Regions from separate parts of the Sporosarcina sp. P25 genome, predicted to be linked through region 2. Evidence: riboswitches for the same ligand, from Rfam matches in the RefSeq annotation. Region 2 holds a riboswitch; each other region holds the start of a gene.
What was found. A riboswitch is a leader RNA that binds a small molecule or an ion and turns the genes downstream of it on or off. The one in region 2 is predicted to bind S-adenosylmethionine.
Positions count from the first base shown of each region.

Region 1: it holds a riboswitch for S-adenosylmethionine, as region 2 does, so the genes downstream of both, CSV70_RS02965 (bifunctional homocysteine S-methyltransferase/methylenetetrahydrofolate reductase) here and CSV70_RS07935 (methionine biosynthesis PLP-dependent protein) in region 2, are expected to answer to the same signal.
Region 3: it holds a riboswitch for S-adenosylmethionine, as region 2 does, so the genes downstream of both, metK (methionine adenosyltransferase) here and CSV70_RS07935 (methionine biosynthesis PLP-dependent protein) in region 2, are expected to answer to the same signal.

Region 1 covers NZ_PDYV01000002.1:249,526-255,165, forward strand. The annotation lists gene metH (methionine synthase) at 1-685, opposite strand, end outside; gene CSV70_RS02965 (bifunctional homocysteine S-methyltransferase/methylenetetrahydrofolate reductase) at 666-2,525, opposite strand; SAM riboswitch class I at 2,608-2,719, opposite strand; gene CSV70_RS02970 (hypothetical protein) at 2,884-3,081, shown strand; gene CSV70_RS02975 (biotin transporter BioY) at 3,211-3,810, shown strand; gene bioB (biotin synthase BioB) at 3,810-4,811, shown strand; gene CSV70_RS02985 (CtsR family transcriptional regulator) at 5,172-5,640, shown strand, end outside.
Region 2 covers NZ_PDYV01000007.1:13,970-19,609, reverse strand. The annotation lists gene CSV70_RS07955 (HD domain-containing protein) at 1-383, opposite strand, end outside; gene CSV70_RS07950 (type 1 glutamine amidotransferase domain-containing protein) at 666-1,181, shown strand; gene CSV70_RS07945 (hypothetical protein) at 1,401-1,583, shown strand; gene CSV70_RS07940 (glucose 1-dehydrogenase) at 1,669-2,430, opposite strand; gene CSV70_RS07935 (methionine biosynthesis PLP-dependent protein) at 2,581-3,711, opposite strand; SAM riboswitch class I at 3,791-3,891, opposite strand; gene CSV70_RS07930 (DMT family transporter) at 4,047-4,382, shown strand; gene CSV70_RS07925 (DMT family transporter) at 4,385-4,699, shown strand; gene CSV70_RS07920 (methylated-DNA--[protein]-cysteine S-methyltransferase) at 4,706-5,233, shown strand; gene CSV70_RS07915 (FadR/GntR family transcriptional regulator) at 5,239-5,640, shown strand, end outside.
Region 3 covers NZ_PDYV01000010.1:14,001-19,640, reverse strand. The annotation lists gene CSV70_RS10090 (YkuS family protein) at 1-188, opposite strand, end outside; gene CSV70_RS10085 (hypothetical protein) at 388-1,005, shown strand; gene CSV70_RS10080 (DUF3891 family protein) at 1,011-1,784, shown strand; gene metK (methionine adenosyltransferase) at 1,827-3,038, opposite strand; SAM riboswitch class I at 3,215-3,334, opposite strand; gene pckA (phosphoenolpyruvate carboxykinase (ATP)) at 3,512-5,104, shown strand; gene CSV70_RS10065 (alpha/beta hydrolase family protein) at 5,184-5,640, opposite strand, start outside.

The DNA.
Region 1 (5,640 bases), on a different contig from region 2:
TCGCACAGTTTAAACCCACCGAAAGTGGATGGACGTGTTCAATGGAAATATAGAATGCTTCAATACTTTGTCCAGCAAGTGTTGTACCCATCGGTTCGATCGTACCTGAAATCATGATAGGAATTTCGCGTCCAAGCTCTTCAAATGCCTTTTTAATACCAATTGTTCCAGCTTTCACATTCAGCATATCCTGACTCGTTTCCATCAGTATCAAATCACTGCCTGCTTCTATAAGCGCTTTAGCCTGTACATAAAAATCATTGGATAGTTCATCGAACGTAATACCGCCCGTGACCGAAAGCGTTTTTGTCGTAGGTCCGATCGCACCTGCGACAAAACGTGGCCATTCTGGAGTAGAAAACTTCGCCGCACTTTTTTTCGCTATCTCTACAGACTTTGCATTAATTTCATCTGCACGATGACCAAGTGAAAATTCATTTAGTACTAGGGGAGTGCCGCCAAATGTATTCGTACAAATGATATCAGCACCGGCTTCTAAATATTCATCGTGAATTTTCTCCAAGACGTCAGGGCGTAACACACTCATGTATTCATTACATCCATCGTATTCTTCTCCGCCGAAGTCTTCCGTCGAGAAATCTTCCGCTTGCAGCATCGTCCCCATCGCACCATCAATGATCAGGATTCGTTTATCTAGTTGTTCTTCAATAGGATGTCTCTGCATGTGTTAATTCCCTCTCCTTCTGCTGGTCTATTTTCTTAATATACTCATACAACTCTAATGTCATATCGTAGCGCAGGAATGGTGTGATGAGATACAGCCCATTAAAATATTGTGCCGCTGTATCTATCAATTCTTTTGCGATTTCAAGACCTGTTTCAGTTGATCTTTCGCGATCCTCTCCGCATTCACGCATTCTTTCCAACACATCTTCTGAAAGCTTGATGCCCGGTACCTCGTGATGCAGGAACTCTGCATTTCGTATATTCGTCAATGGCATGATACCGATGAAGATCGGTGTATCCAAGTGTTTTGTTGCTTCATATACATCGATAATCTTTTCTTTCGTATAAACTGGCTGAGTGATGAAATAGTCCGCACCCGCTTCAATTTTCTTCTCAAGCCGTTGTACAGCACGATCGATTACACGTACGTTCGGATTGAAAGCTGCTGAAATGGAGAAGCTGGCTTTCTTGCGCAACGGCTTACCAGAGAATGAAATCCCTTCATTCAATTTCTTAATCAATTGCAATAACTCCATGCTGGATACATCGTAGACACTTGTAGCACCGGGGAAGTCCCCAACTTTTGTCGGATCGCCTGTTACAGCTAGGATATCGTGAATACCTAATGCATCAAGCCCCATCAAATGTGATTGTAAGCCGATAAGATTGTGATCCCGACACGTTAAATGTACAAGCGGGCGGATATTATGTTGCATCTTAACGATCGAGCCCATCGCCATGTTGCTGATGCGAGGGGAAGCAAGTGAATTATCTGCCATTGTTATAGCGTCAACTCCAGCGTCATATAACATATTTGCACCTTTGATATAATCGTCCGTTTCCAAGTGGCGTGGTGTATCTAGTTCTACAATTACTGTACGCTCTGTTTTCGCTTTTTCATGAAGAGGTTGATGTTTTGCAGGACCCGCTTCATGAATCACGATAGGTTTTGCCGGTTGTACAACCTTTTCTGTGATAGGTGTCAGTCGCGCTAACTGTGTTTTCGCAGCTTTAATATGCTTAGGTGTTGTCCCGCAACATCCACCAATCAGCCGAACGCCTTGATCACGAAGTAATACGGCAGCGCGTCCAAAGTATTCTGCTTCTGATTCATAGACAATACGGCCATCCTCAACATCTAATAGACTGGCGTTTGGATATGCGGATAAAAATGCTTTTTCCGGTAATGTCACATTATCGAATGCTTGAATCGTGTGGTAAGGACCTAATCGACAATTGACTCCTACGATATCTGCTCCAAGAGACTCGAGCTGATGAAGTGCGGCGTTTAATGAAAGTCCGTTCTGCAATACGCCGGGATCATGCATAGAAACTTGTGCAATCAATGGGACATCCGTGATTTTCTTTAATGTTGTAACTACGGATGATAACTCTTCAAAGTCATAATACGTCTCTAATAGAAGACCATCAGGATCACCTGCCAATAATGCATTGGCTTGTTCTAGTACGACTTTTTCTATTTCATCCAATGTAGCATCGCTTTTACGTATCCCCCGCAAGCCGCCTATTGTTCCAAGCACAAATTGCCCGCCAGGTGCCGCTGCACGTTTTGCAATTTTCATAGCTGCCTTATTGAATTCTGTAACATGACTTTCTAGACCGTAGCGAGCTAATTTGTTTGCGTTCGCACTGTAGGTGTTTGTCTGGATAATATCTGCACCGGCTGTGATGTAATCTTGGTGAATTTGCTCTATAATTTCAGGCTTTTCTATGTTTAGTTCTTCATAACAGTAATCAATTCCGTAAGAATATAAAATCGTCCCCATTGCACCATCTGCCGTTAGGACATTTGTTTGTAGTTTCTCGAGCAATGACATAATTCCATCTCCCTTTGCTTTTTTTAATCAAAAAAAGCCTTCAAGTATATTAGAAGGCTTTGTAATCTCAATGACTAGTTCCCTCTCATCTTTTCAGTGTGTCGATTTGACAGACTGCTGGAAGTAGCACCTTGCCAAAATGGCTGGTTGCTGAAGCGTCGACGGGCCAGTCCCTCGGCTTCTCTTGATAAGATATGTTTCTTATTCAATTATTTCGATTATTCTAACCATATCATAGCGGCTTTGTTGGATACCGTCAAGTGAACGTTTGGTGAAGTTCAAAGTGCGGAGTTAGAGCATAGAGAAATTGTGGCATATATGATAAAATACAAGAATCAACTCAAAAAGGTGAGGAATTATGCGATTCTTTAAATACTCATTTCCAATCGCTGTTCTTGTAGGTACACTTGCTTGGATTATGATAGGCAACAGTTACGAGGAAGTTGCTTATGATATGCGTGTGTACATTACGATAGCGGCTGCTATATTTAGTGGATTAATCTCAAGTGTTTTGTTTCGAAAAGAAAAAGAAGAACAGATTGATGAGAAGAAGTAGACTGTCAGCGTGATGCTGCAGTCTTTTTTTGTCTACTTTTATTGGTTAACTAAATAATAAATTATGTTGACAATAAATGAGTTAACCGATATTATTTGTGAGGTAACTAATATAAAAAGAGGTGTCGTAATGACAATAGCAACAGAGAGACGACCGGTAAGTAGATTTAGCGCATTAACTATTGTCTACAGTGGGATGTTCGCAGCGTTAATGATGATTGGAGCGAATATTACATCCTTCGTGCCGTTTTTAGTAGTTGGTGGAGTACCCATCACATTGCAAACATTTTTCGCAATCTTATCAGGACTATTACTTGGCAGTCGTCTAGGTGCGTTATCGATGACGGTTTATATGTTAATAGGGCTAGCGGGCGCGCCGGTCTTCGCTAAATTTTCTGGAGGCTTCGGTCAGATCTTGAGTCCGACGTTTGGCTTTATTCTCACATTTATTCTGATCGCTTATGTAGCGGGAAAGATTGTAGAGCGAAAACACACCATGTCTGCTTTTATTACCGCAGCATTGGTCGCTACAGCAATCAACTATATACTAGGCACAAGTTGGATGTATTTTGCGTACAAGATGTGGGCTGCTGCACCCGACGTGTTTACCTATAAGATTGCTTGGCTATGGATGATGCCTCCACTGCCGAAAGATTTAATTCTTGCTGTATTGTCAGGCGTATTCGCGTTTAGAATGTCAAAACACTTGAAAGTGAGGCGTACGTTATAATGAACTACCAAAGATTGGCTACACAAGTACTTGAAGGTTATGTATTAACTGATGAGGAATCACTCGCAATATTAAATAGCCCAGATGAAGATTTACTATTATTACTGCACGCAACGTATTCAATTCGATCGCATTATTTTGGAAATAAAGTGAAGTTAAATATGATCATCAATACGAAATCAGGATTATGTCCAGAAAACTGTGGGTATTGCGCACAATCCATCATTTCAAAAGCACCTGTCGAAAAGTATGCGATGATGAAATCGGAAGAAATACTAGAAGGTGCAGAACGTGCTGCTGCTAATAAAGCGGGCACCTATTGCATTGTAGCAAGTGGACGGGGACCGCGTGACAGTGAACTGGACATTGTCATTGAGTCTGTTAAACAGATTAAAGAGAAACACAAAGGCATGACGGTATGTGCTTGTCTAGGTATTTTGAAACCAGGACAAGCGACTCGTTTGAAAGAGGCGGGAGTCGATCGCTACAACCACAACTTGAACACTTCTGCAGAGCATCACGAAAGTATTACTACATCGCATACATACGATGATCGGGTAAATACTGTAGGACTTGCCAAAGAAGCAGGCATATCTCCATGTTCAGGTGTCATCGTCGGCATGCGTGAAACAAAGCAAGATATCATCTCCATGGCGCGTAGCCTAAACGAACTGGATGCAGACTCAATACCTGTAAACTTCCTGCATGCAGTGGATGGAACTCCATTAGAAGGGACATCAGAACTGGAGCCACGTTACTGCTTAAAAGTCCTGTGTCTGTTCCGCTACATTAATCCTAGCAAAGAAATCCGCATCTCAGGTGGACGTGAAGTTAATCTAAGAAGCCTACAACCACTAGGCCTATACGCTGCGAACTCTATCTTTATCGGCGATTACCTCACAACAGCTGGCCAAGAAAACGATCAAGATCAAAAAATGCTTGAAGATATGGGCTTCGAAGTTGACTTGGAACCTTTGAACAAAGAACCCATCACTATTTAAATAAAATGAATAAAATTATTTGTATACTTTGTGACTGAAGACAATCCACTATAAGGATCTGTTCTTCAGTCTTTTACTATTCGTTTAGAATACACTATAGAAAGATTACAGTAGTTCACCATAAGTAGAAAGTACCCGTCTGGAACGTTGGACAACGGTGCTAACCTATCCGCCATGTTTTTGTCTCAAGACTAATTGAATAATCATTAGCTAAATGTGGCAACCTAGCAATAGGTTTTCTTTCGACGTAATAAGGTATACATATAAACAAATGAATTGCATCCCACCTAATTTCTGCGATACAATCAAGTCAAAGATAGTCAAAGTCAACTAGAAGATCGAGCGAAATGAGGTGACGAGATGCGTAATATTTCTGACATTATAGAAGGATATTTGAAGTCGATTATAGAAGAGGAAGATAGCGCTTCTATTGAAATCAAAAGAAATGAGATTGCCGAGAAATTCCAATGCGTACCATCACAAATCAATTACGTAATCAAAACCCGGTTTACAGTCGAAAGAGGCTACGCCGTAGAGTCTAAGCGAGGGGGCGGGGGCTATATCCGGATTTACAGGGTACGTACCAACTCCCGAAAGGATTTACTTGAACAAGCGTTGGAGATTTTAGAGAGTGAAGCGTCTTCTACTATGGCGGAAGATGTCATCATCCGTTTAATTGAAGAAGAAGTCATTACAGAACGTGAAGCTAAGTTGATGCTTGCTGCGGTGGGCCGTGCTACTTTGCGTTATATGTTACCTGAGCGGGATGCGTTACGTTCGCGTATTCTTCGCGCCATGTTAGTTACATTAATTTATGAAGAGATAGAAT
Region 2 (5,640 bases):
AATGATTCATCCTTACCTTCTTTCAATCGTTCCAAATAGATAGCTTGAAACTCAGTAGGGAATTCTTTTTCTATAAACTTTCTGGTCATTTCCTCTTCCACTTCACCGAATAGCTTCTTCAATTCTTTCGAAGCGTATTTTACAGGTGTCTTAATATCCCCTGTGAATAGTTCTGCATAATCATGATTTAATGCTTTTTCATATAGGCTTTTCCAATCCACATTCTGTCCAGATTCCTCTTCGACAGTCCCAAGAAACTGGGCAATTTTTGTCACTTTAAATGAATGACTAGCGACGGAATGCTCCTGAAATTTGAACTTTCCAGGACAACGAATAATTTGTTCTAAATCAGATAGGCTTTTAAAGTATTGGTGTACCCCCAACAATATTCATCCCCTTTGTTTAGTATTTACAGTTTTAAAACCTGTTCATTCGTTTTTAAGAAGTCATCCCTACATACAGCTTTGTACTATATACGTGCCCTCATGTAGACATAATTATACGAGTAGGGGAGGACTCTACTAAGCAAAAAAGATATTCAATAACTATTACTATAATAACTCACTTGGTGGCTGAAGGGGAACTAGATTTCGAGTGATAATGTTTAGCCTCTTTATAATGTGGAAAAGTATGTACAGAACATCATATAAGGAGTGGTAAGCATTATGGCTAAAATTGCAACAGTACTTGGAGATATGTTTGAGGACTCGGAATACATGAAACCGGCTACTGCTTATAAAGAAGCTGGACATGAAGTAGAAGTGATCGGTGCGGAAGCAGGAACAGACGTAACGGGTATGAAAGAAAATACAAAAGTGAAAATTGATAAAGCAATTGCTGATGCTAAATCGTCAGATTACGACGCATTGTTTATTCCGGGCGGATTCTCACCGGATATTTTACGTGCTGATGATCGTTTCGTAAAATTTGTTAAAGAATTTATGGATGCAAAAAAACCTGTTTTCGCAATTTGTCATGGGCCACAATTGCTCATTACAGCAAAAGCGCTTGAAGGGCGCGATGCAACAGGATACACATCCATTCGTGTAGATATGGAATATGCGGGTGCAAAATACGCTGACAAAGAAGTCGTAGTCTGTCAGAACCAACTCGTAACAAGCCGTACACCTGATGATATTCCAGCATTTAATCGCGAATCACTAAAACTGCTAGAAAAATAAAAAATATTCTGATCGTCAAGGTGTAAAAGCCTTGACGTTTTTTTTGTGACTTCAGCACATTATACCATCGCTTACAACATACGATAACAGTACTTATTAACATTCGTTGAAAAAGATTCTCAATTGCACTTGAAAAACGTTCTCAATGAGAGTATGCTAAAAGCAACGAATAAAGCGCGGAGACGATCGCGTCTTACAAATGAAAGGTCGGGATCTAACATGTATAAGATTGTTGCGTTGGCGGTATTAGCGGGGATTGTATTAGGTGCAGCAGCTGGATTTTCCTTTGGAAGTAAAGAGCTGGTAGGTATGTTCGCCGGAATGGCCGCGCTCACGTTTATTGCGGCACCGGCAGCGGTCGTCTATGCAAGTGAAAAGAAAAAATGGCATCAAGCTCACTAATACAAAAAAGCATCCAAATTATTGGATGCTTTTTGTATGGATGTAATCGGCTATTTCCAAGTGCTTTATCATGAAATTCTACATCTTAATATGCAGACCATCCGTTGTCAGCTTCCATAATGATACCGTTAACATAGGAAGATTCGTCTGATGCAAGGAATAGCGCAATGTTTGCAATCTCTTCTTTTGTTCCGGGGCGGCTCATCATGTTTACGCCCCTTAGCGCTTGCTTCATTCCGAACTCATCCGGTTGTGACAAGCTGTTTGTAATATTAGTTGGTATGTGTGCTGGGGCAATCGCGTTACAACGGATATTTAATGGACCGTATTGAGAAGCAACGTTTTTCGTCATCCCTGCCACTGCGTGTTTTGATGCCGTATAAGCAAAGCCACCTCGACCACCTGTCACCGCTGAGATAGAAGCCATGTTGACGATAACACCTGCTTTTTTCTCTTCAAAGATAGACAATGCTTTACGGGTTGCGCGCATCACACCTGTTGTGTTGATTGCCAATACTCTTTCCCATACTTCATCCGTTACTGTAGCTGCAGAATACATATTGTCCATAATACCGGCATTATTCACTAGAATATCAAGTGTACCGAATTGCTCAGCTGCTGTATCTATCATTTTTTGTACGTCTTCTTCAACTGTTACATTGGTTTTGACTGCTAATGCTTCACCACCAGCACTTTTAATCGTCTGGACAGTTTCTTCTGCACCTTCAATATTCATATCTGCAATAATAAGCTTTGCACCTTCACGGGCATACAATTCAGCAATTTCCCGTCCAATCCCAGATCCTGCGCCAGTTATTACTGCTACTTTATTTTCCAAACGTTTCAAACTTATCGCCTCCAATTATATTAGTACGATTTGATTATATTATATACTTTCATGCCAAATTATTGAAAAAGTAGTTTCTGTACTTTGGCTGCAAAAAAACAACCCGTACTATCATAGTTAAAATGATTGTTCGAGTTGCACGGGTTACTATTATTGAACTTTTACGCCTTCTACTACTTCTTTTGCAGCATAAAGGGCTTGTTTTACATCAGCAATCAAATCTTCTACATCTTCTACGCCCACCGAGAAACGGAGCAAACGGTCGTCTACTCCACGGCGATTACGTTCTTCTAATGGAATATCCATATGCGTCTGTGTAGTCGGATACGTGATGAAGCTTTCGACACCACCTAAACTTTCCGCGAATGAAATTAAGTTCATATTTTCAAGGAATGGCCCCACCCACTCACTATTCTGTACTCGGAATGACAACATACCACCGATTCCAGCATAAAGCACGTCAACAATGAGAGGTTCTTGTTCTAAATAAGATACCATCTCTTTGGCATTTGCATCATGCTGTTTCATGCGTAAATGCAAAGTCTTTAGACCGCGTACTACAAGCCATGAATCAAGAGGGGACAATGTAGCTCCAATCGCATTATGGTTAGTAAATAGACGTTCGCATAAATCCTTACCTTTTGCAACGACTAGACCTGCAAGTACATCATTATGTCCACCTATATATTTCGTCGCGCTATGAATGACGATATCTGCACCTTCTTCAATTGGTCGCTGGAAATAGGGTGTTAAAAACGTATTGTCGACAATGAGTAATAAACCATGCTTTTTCGCCAATTCTGCATACGTACCAATAGCGATGTTTTGCATTAATGGATTTGTAGGCGTTTCCAAGAAAATCGCTTTTGTACGATCAGTAATCGCTTGCTCGACTTCCAAAACATCATCGAACGATAGGTAACGCGTTTTAATATTGTACGTCTCTTCATACTGGTTAAATAGACGATAGGTGCCGCCATATAGATCTTCAGGCGCCAATAGTTCCGAACCTGTTTTAAATAAAGATAAAATGAGTTGAATAGCTGCCATTCCAGAACTGCAGGCAAATCCTTGATCGCCTGATTCCAAGTTTGCGATTCCATCTTCTAGGACAGAACGCGTAGGATTTTTTGTTCGTGTGTAATCGTATCCCGTGGATTTACCTAGACCTTCATGGTGGTAGGCTGTAGACAAGTAAATCGGCGTATTGACTGCTCCGGTTTTTACATCACTGTGGTTTCCAAGTTGTACTAATCTAGTTTCTAATCCGTTGTTTGTCATGAATATCCATCCCCCCAACAAAATAAAAAAGAACCTCTTCTTTTCGAATAGGCCCTCGAACATACAAGTGTATACAGTATTCTCATCTTCAAGGTGGTATCACCCTTGGAATTAGCACCGTGCCTGGGGCTGGTTGCTGAGACATCGCTGGGCCTATCCCTCCGTCTCTCTCGATGAGAATATTCATAATATAGGCAAAACTGTTGACGGATTTATTCTATCATGCAGATATACTAGATGCAAGTTTCCTTTTACCGTCAGTTGATGATTATTTGTTTCAGTAAAAGATTTGCTATACTATAAATAATATTCATGACGGGAAGGAGATTTTCATTTTGGCTTGGGGTTATGTCGCGCTAGCGGCTGTTATAGAAATCTTCTGGGTAGTCGGTCTCCGTTACTCTGAAACTGTAATTCAATGGACCGGTACTGTTGTGGCAATTGTATTCAGTTTTTATTTCATTATTAAAGCATGTGAAAAATTACCTTCAGGCACAGTATACGCAGTTTTTACCGGATCAGGTGCCGCTGCAATCCTTTTGGTGGATATCTTCGTCTTTCAAGCAGGCTTCACATGGGTTACGCTGACCTTCATCGGATTAATCGTCATCGGGGTAGTCGGTATCAAACTGACAACAGATGAAAAAGCAGATACAGAAGGAGGTGGCTGACAATGGCTTGGATGTACTTAGCTTTAGCCAGTCTCGGTGAAATTTTTGGTGTAGTGAGTATTAATTATTATTTACAGAAGCGTTCAATTAAAAGGTTATTACTTATTGTGGGGATATTTGGTTTTGGTTTTGTTTTCCTGTCTCTTGCTATGCGCGAGATTCAGATGAGTACAGCCTATGCGGTATGGACAGGACTAGGTGCAGCGGGAGCCGTATTGATGGGGATTTTGCTATTCAAAGAATCCGCTAGCATCAAACGTCTCTTCTTTTTATCGCTCATTATTCTAGGTGCTGTTGGCTTGAAAATATTCGGTTAAAGGGGAGTGGACACACTGGTTTATTGGACGCGATTTGATTTCGGCGGATGGTCTGTGACATTAGCTTCTACAGAAAAAGGACTTTGCTACATGGGACTAGCTGAAGATAGTTTGGAGCATATGAAGGATTGGTTAAAGCGATTTGGTATTGAAGGTTTACAGGAAGATGAAAGAAAACTTGAAGTCTATAAAAGTCAGATCAAAGAGTATTTATCAGGAAGAGCTTATGATTTTCCAATGTTGTCCCTTGATTTAAAGGGAACACCGTTTCAATTGCAAGTGTGGGAAGCGCTACAACGAATACCGTATGGGGAAATTACAACTTATTCAGAGATTGCGGAACAGATGGGGAAGGTATCTTCTGTTCGTGCAGTAGCATCCGCAATAGGCAAGAATCCCGTATTGATCATAGTGCCTTGTCATCGTGTTATTGCAAAAAGTGGACGATTATCCGGCTATCGAGATGGTGAAGAGCATAAACGGAGCTTGCTACAACTGGAGAAATCCAGCCGGATAAGTGAGAGAAAGGAGTGAACGACATGAAATATAAGCAAATTAAACCGAAGAAAATATATGAAGAAGTAGCGGAAAGTTTATTTGGCTCCATTCAGTCTGGGGAGTTGAAACCAGGTGATAAATTGGATTCTGTGCAGCAACTGGCTGAAAATTTTACGGTCGGTAGGTCGACCATTCGGGAAGCTTTAACAACTTTACGTGCTAGAGGGCTTATCGAGATGAGACAGGGAGAAGGTACATATGTCAAGGAATTCTCATCCGTCGATATGATCTTCCCGTTACAGAGTGCCTTGCTTATGAATCAACAGGATATTCAACATTTATTAGCGGTGAGAAAAATAGTTGAGACTGGAGCTGCAGCGAATGCAGCAGAATCCCGTACAGCAGATGACATGAAAAAGATGGAAACGGCACTCGATGAAATG
Region 3 (5,640 bases), on a different contig from region 2:
GAGTTGCCTTCAATGCTGATCACGGGGAATTCGAATTGGTCGATGTTGACATCGCTTAAAGCACGTACTACGCCTATATCATAGCCGCTTAGATGTTCATCACTTGCAAACATCTTCACTTCATGTCCTTTTTCCTCTAATGCTTGTTTAATGTCATCAAATGGTACTTCTACCGCTATTTTCGCCATATCCTATTCCTCCTCCAAATACTACATGTATTCGATTAATACTTTATAATTTCCCGCTCTTACGTAAATTAAACATGACTTCTTAAAGTATGTTTATAACACTGTAATACCAAAACGATTGATTTCGGGGAAAATGGGTATTTTACTGTTAGAGCTATTGAATCATTATAGGAAGAACTTATAGAAGGAGTCGACAGATATGTTCGGTTTAGCGGATCTCCTTAGCTTAGTCATTTCAAGTTTTATCATTTTACCTGTCGTTACGTTTATAAGGGAAGCTGGCTATTTTATAATTAGTGGTCTCTTCGGCGTGAAAAATGCCAGACTAACTATTGGTTCTGGACCTAGACTTTTTAAATTCGGTGTTTTAGATATACGAAAATATTATCATGTAAACAGCTGGTTTACTTTTGATTCAGTAAAAAGAAAAAGTAATTTCGCATATATATGTATATATGCTGGGCCGATTTTGATTAACGTGGTCGTGGCAGTCACAATTAATGCGCTGATAGCGAATGGATTTTTTGAAGACTCCAAAACATTTTGGAGCCGTTTTATATTCTACGCCTTCTATTTCGTTTTATTTGACTCCATTCCAATGAAAACCGTAAATGGCAAACCGAATAACGGTATGATTATTTATGAACTTCTTCGGTATGGCAAACGCATTGATTTCAATGAAGAACCCCTGATTCTCGGTACAACAGAAGCAGAAGAAATGTATCAGGAAGAAATGAAGAAAATTGAAAAGGTAAAAGAAGAAATTAAAGAAGAAATCATAAAAAATGATAGCGTTCCCCCTGAAAAGAAAGGATGAGCAAGATGATTGTACGTGAACACGAGAAAACATTCAGCTTTGTGCAGCAACATCATCATGGACACCTCGCCGGTGAATTAATGAAACACTGGAAGAAGGATATGTTTCCTGATGATCAATGGCGTCATTCCGTATTGACTGCCATTAGTAACCACGACATCGGCTGGGCTCCTTTTGATAAACAGCCTTTTTGGAATGATGCGAAGTCGGCACCTTTTCAATTCACTGACTTCCCCCTGCTCCCTAAAACAGTACTTTATCGCCAAGGAATTGATGATGTAGAACAGATGGACCAATATGCAGCAATGCTTTGTAGTCTTCATTATGAACAGTTTATACAGAGTAACAACGAAAAAGAGGCTAAGCTATTTATCAAGGGTGAACAGAATCGTCGTGAACGATTGTGTAAAGAAATCGAGGGTTTTGATAAGGATTTATTTGAAAAGCATTTTGCTTTGCTTCAGCTTGGAGATAACTTTTCCTTATATTGTTGTGTGAATGATCCAGGTATCGACAAAGCGAATGAACATGTATTCTTTCGCGACGGCATTCCTTCTACAAGCATTTTCCATACATTACCGGTAGGACGAATTGGGATATACTTTGCAGATCAGCACACTGTTAAAGTGGAAAATTATCCTTTTAGTTATTCATTTGACGTTGAAGTAAAGCAAAAGACTGTCTTGAAAAAAGATATTGAGGATCACGGATTGCAAGTAGCTTATGAAAAGGCTGACTATGAAGTAATTCCTTTTCATTTTACGCCGTCAAATAAATAAAAAATGCAGAAAGAAGAAATAATTTCCTCTTTCTGCACTCCATTATTGCTTCACACGTACTTTACTTGCAAGTTCTTTCAACGCTTCCACTTTATCCGTCTGCTCCCATGGCAATTCGATGTCAGTGCGGCCAAAGTGACCGTACGCTGCTGTTTGTTTGTAGATAGGACGACGTAGGTCGAGCATTTTAATAATGCCTGCCGGTCGAAGGTCAAATAATTCACGTACGAACTCTACTAATTGAGTTTCGGATAGTGTACCGGTATCAAATGTATTGATCGAGATAGAAACCGGGCTCGCTACTCCAATAGCGTACGCCAACTGAACTTCACAGTGCTCAGCCAGTCCAGCTGCAACGATATTCTTTGCAACATAACGTGCTGCGTAAGAAGCAGAACGGTCCACTTTCGTAGCATCCTTCCCTGAGAATGCACCGCCACCATGACGGGCATATCCACCATACGTATCGACGATGATTTTACGTCCAGTCAGACCGGAGTCTCCTTGAGGTCCACCCACAACAAAGCTGCCAGTAGGATTAATGAAGTATTTAGTATGCTCGTCCAATAAGTTTTTTGGAACGACTGCATCAATCACAACGTTCTTTATATCCTTCTCAATTTGCTCGAGTGTCGCTTCAGGATGATGTTGTGTAGAAATAACGATTGTGTCGATTCGCACAGGATTATTATCTTGATCGTATTCTACCGTCACTTGTGTTTTTCCGTCAGGACGTAAATAAGATATAAGTTCTTCTTTACGCGCTTGTGCCAAGCGATGTGCCAATTTATGAGAAAGGCTGATGGGTAGAGGCATTAACTCAGGCGTTTCATTACATGCATATCCAAACATTAGACCTTGGTCTCCTGCACCGATTGCATCCAATTCTTCATCTGACATAGAGCCTTCGCGTGCTTCGAGTGCCACGTTGACACTTGCAGCGATTTCAGGTGACTGCTCATCAATGGAAGTAAGTACAGCGGACGTTTCGTAATCGAAACCGTATTTCGCACGAACATACCCGATTTCCTTAACAGTATCACGAACAACTTTTGGAATATCCACATACGTTGTCGTAGTAATTTCTCCCATTACTAATACGAGTCCTGTTGTGATACTCGTTTCACATGCCACACGCGCATTTGGATCTTCCGTTAGGATTGCATCTAAAATTGCGTCTGAAATTTGGTCGCACATCTTGTCAGGATGGCCTTCTGTAACTGATTCTGATGTAAACAGTCGACGGTTTGTCATGTTGTTTCCCCCTATATTAAGCATCATGATACGGTACTCTCATAAGTCCCTGGTAAAGTTCCACGCCTAGACGTCAAGCATATACCATAAGGATTCAGGGCTAGACAATATAAAAAGCCCTCCACTCATATTCAATCCATGAGTAAAAGGCAAAATTTCACGCGCAGCACCTTTCACTCTTATCGTCCAAGGAATTAAACCTTGCTTCAGGTTTGGCACCTTCGCGTTAGACTTGCGTCTATTGCAGGTTGCCGGGTTTCACAGGGCCTGTACCCTCCACCAACTCGGGATAAGAGTATCCGTTCATGTCACATCGTATTAAAAAGTTTGGATTTTGTCAAATTATTTCTCCTAAATCACTTGAGTTTTCCATTAGTATAGATTAATATTCTTAATGTGTTATACTATTTACGAATTAGGATATTCTCATCAAGATAAAAATAAATCGACTACGCAAAGGACGGTATGTAAACATGATATCTGCAAAAATTGATGATAGTTTAAAAAGTCTTCTTAGTGGAAGCAACGTGACGATCCAAGCGTCTGTGGCGGAATTAACGGAAAAAGCAGTAGCAAGAGGCGAAGCTAAACTTTCTGCCGACGGTGCGATCACTGCACGTACAGGTAAATATACAGGACGCTCACCTAAGGACAAATTCATCGTTGAAGATGCAGTGTCTAAGGATAAAGTAGATTGGGGTAGCACGAACAGTCCGATTTCAGAGGAGATCTTTGATTCATTATACACGAAAGTCATCGATCATTTGAAGAAAAAAGATGAACTCTTTGTATTTAAAGGGTTTGCAGGGGCAGATAAAGACTCTCAATTGTCTATCCAAGTAATTAACGAATTAGCTTGGCAAAATCTGTTCGTTCACCAACTATTCATCCGTCCAACCAAAGAAGAATTGAAAGCACATGAATCGCAATTCACCATTTTGGCTGCCCCTTCATTTAAAGCGGATCCAAAAGTGGATGGCACGAACTCTGAAACGTTCATCATTGTATCGCTGGAAAAGCGAATTGTCTTAATCGGTGGAACAGAGTACGCTGGAGAAATGAAAAAGTCTATTTTCTCTGTTATGAACTTCTTACTTCCTGAGCAAGATATCCTATCCATGCACTGTTCGGCAAACGTTGGAGAAGAAGGCGATGTTGCTTTATTCTTCGGTCTTTCTGGAACAGGTAAAACGACACTTTCAGCAGATGCTAACCGTAAACTTATTGGTGATGATGAACACGGATGGTCTGATAATGGCGTATTTAATATTGAAGGCGGATGTTACGCAAAATGTATCAATCTTTCTGCTGAAAAAGAACCTGAAATCTTCGGAGCAATCCGTTTTGGCGCTGTTTTAGAAAACGTAGTACTGGATGAAGAGACACGCATTGCTGATTATGATGATAAATCATTAACAGAAAACACACGTGCTGCATATCCAATCGAAAACATTGATAATATCGTGACACCGTCAGTTGCTGGTCATCCGAAGAACATTATCTTCCTTACAGCTGATGCTTCTGGTGTATTGCCTCCAATCTCGATTCTTTCAAAAGAACAGGCAATGTACCACTTCTTGAGCGGTTTCACTTCCAAACTTGCTGGAACTGAGCGTGGAATTACTGCTCCTGAACCAACATTCTCTACTTGCTTCGGTTCACCATTCCTACCACTTCCTGCAGCTACATATGCAGAGATGCTTGGAAAGAAAATCGATGAGCACGGTTCAAAAGTATTCCTTGTGAATACAGGATGGACTGGTGGGATCTACGGTGTAGGTTCACGTATGAACTTAGGCTATACACGTACAATGGTGCGCGCTGCAATCGCCGGGAAGTTGGACAATGTAGAAACAAAGAAGAACGAAATCTTCGGATTGGAAATGCCTCTTGAAATCGAAGGTGTACCAAGTAATGTTCTACACCCTCGTTACGCTTGGGAAGATCCAAACGAATACGATAAAGAAGCAAACCGTTTGGCTGATGCTTTCCGTGAGAACTTCAAGAAGTTTTCTCACGTTTCAGAAGACATCGCAATCAAAGGCGGACCACCCGTCAGTAAATAATGGCATACGAAAAGGCTGACCCCTCTGGTCAGCCTTTTTACGTCTACATTGTAATCACTTAAGCGGTGGCGGATGCACATCATTGTCGCTTCATCCAATCCACTGCTTTTTTCACAAGTTGTCGATTCATTTCAGGAGGAATATAATGCGTAAAGCCTTCTAAATACCAAGTTTCAAACTCTTTATTCGCATCACGCAATGCATTCTCCAGCAATAAAGCCTGATCAAACGATACATTCGTATCAAGAGTTCCGTGGATAATCAATGCCGGAATATCAATATTCTCTATCTGGAATAGCGCTGTTCTTTCACGATACGCATCTGGTTGACTATTCGGCGTGCCACCGATGACACGCTTCATCATACGTCGCATATCCTGTCGCTCTTTGTATGTGAAGATCACATCTGAAACTCCTGCCCATGTTACCATAGAAGTTAAATCTTCGCGCATAATGGCTGTCCATAAGGCCATGATCCCGCCTCTTGAAAAAGAGAATAAATGAATGCGATCTGAATTGACTGCACTTTGCTGTTTC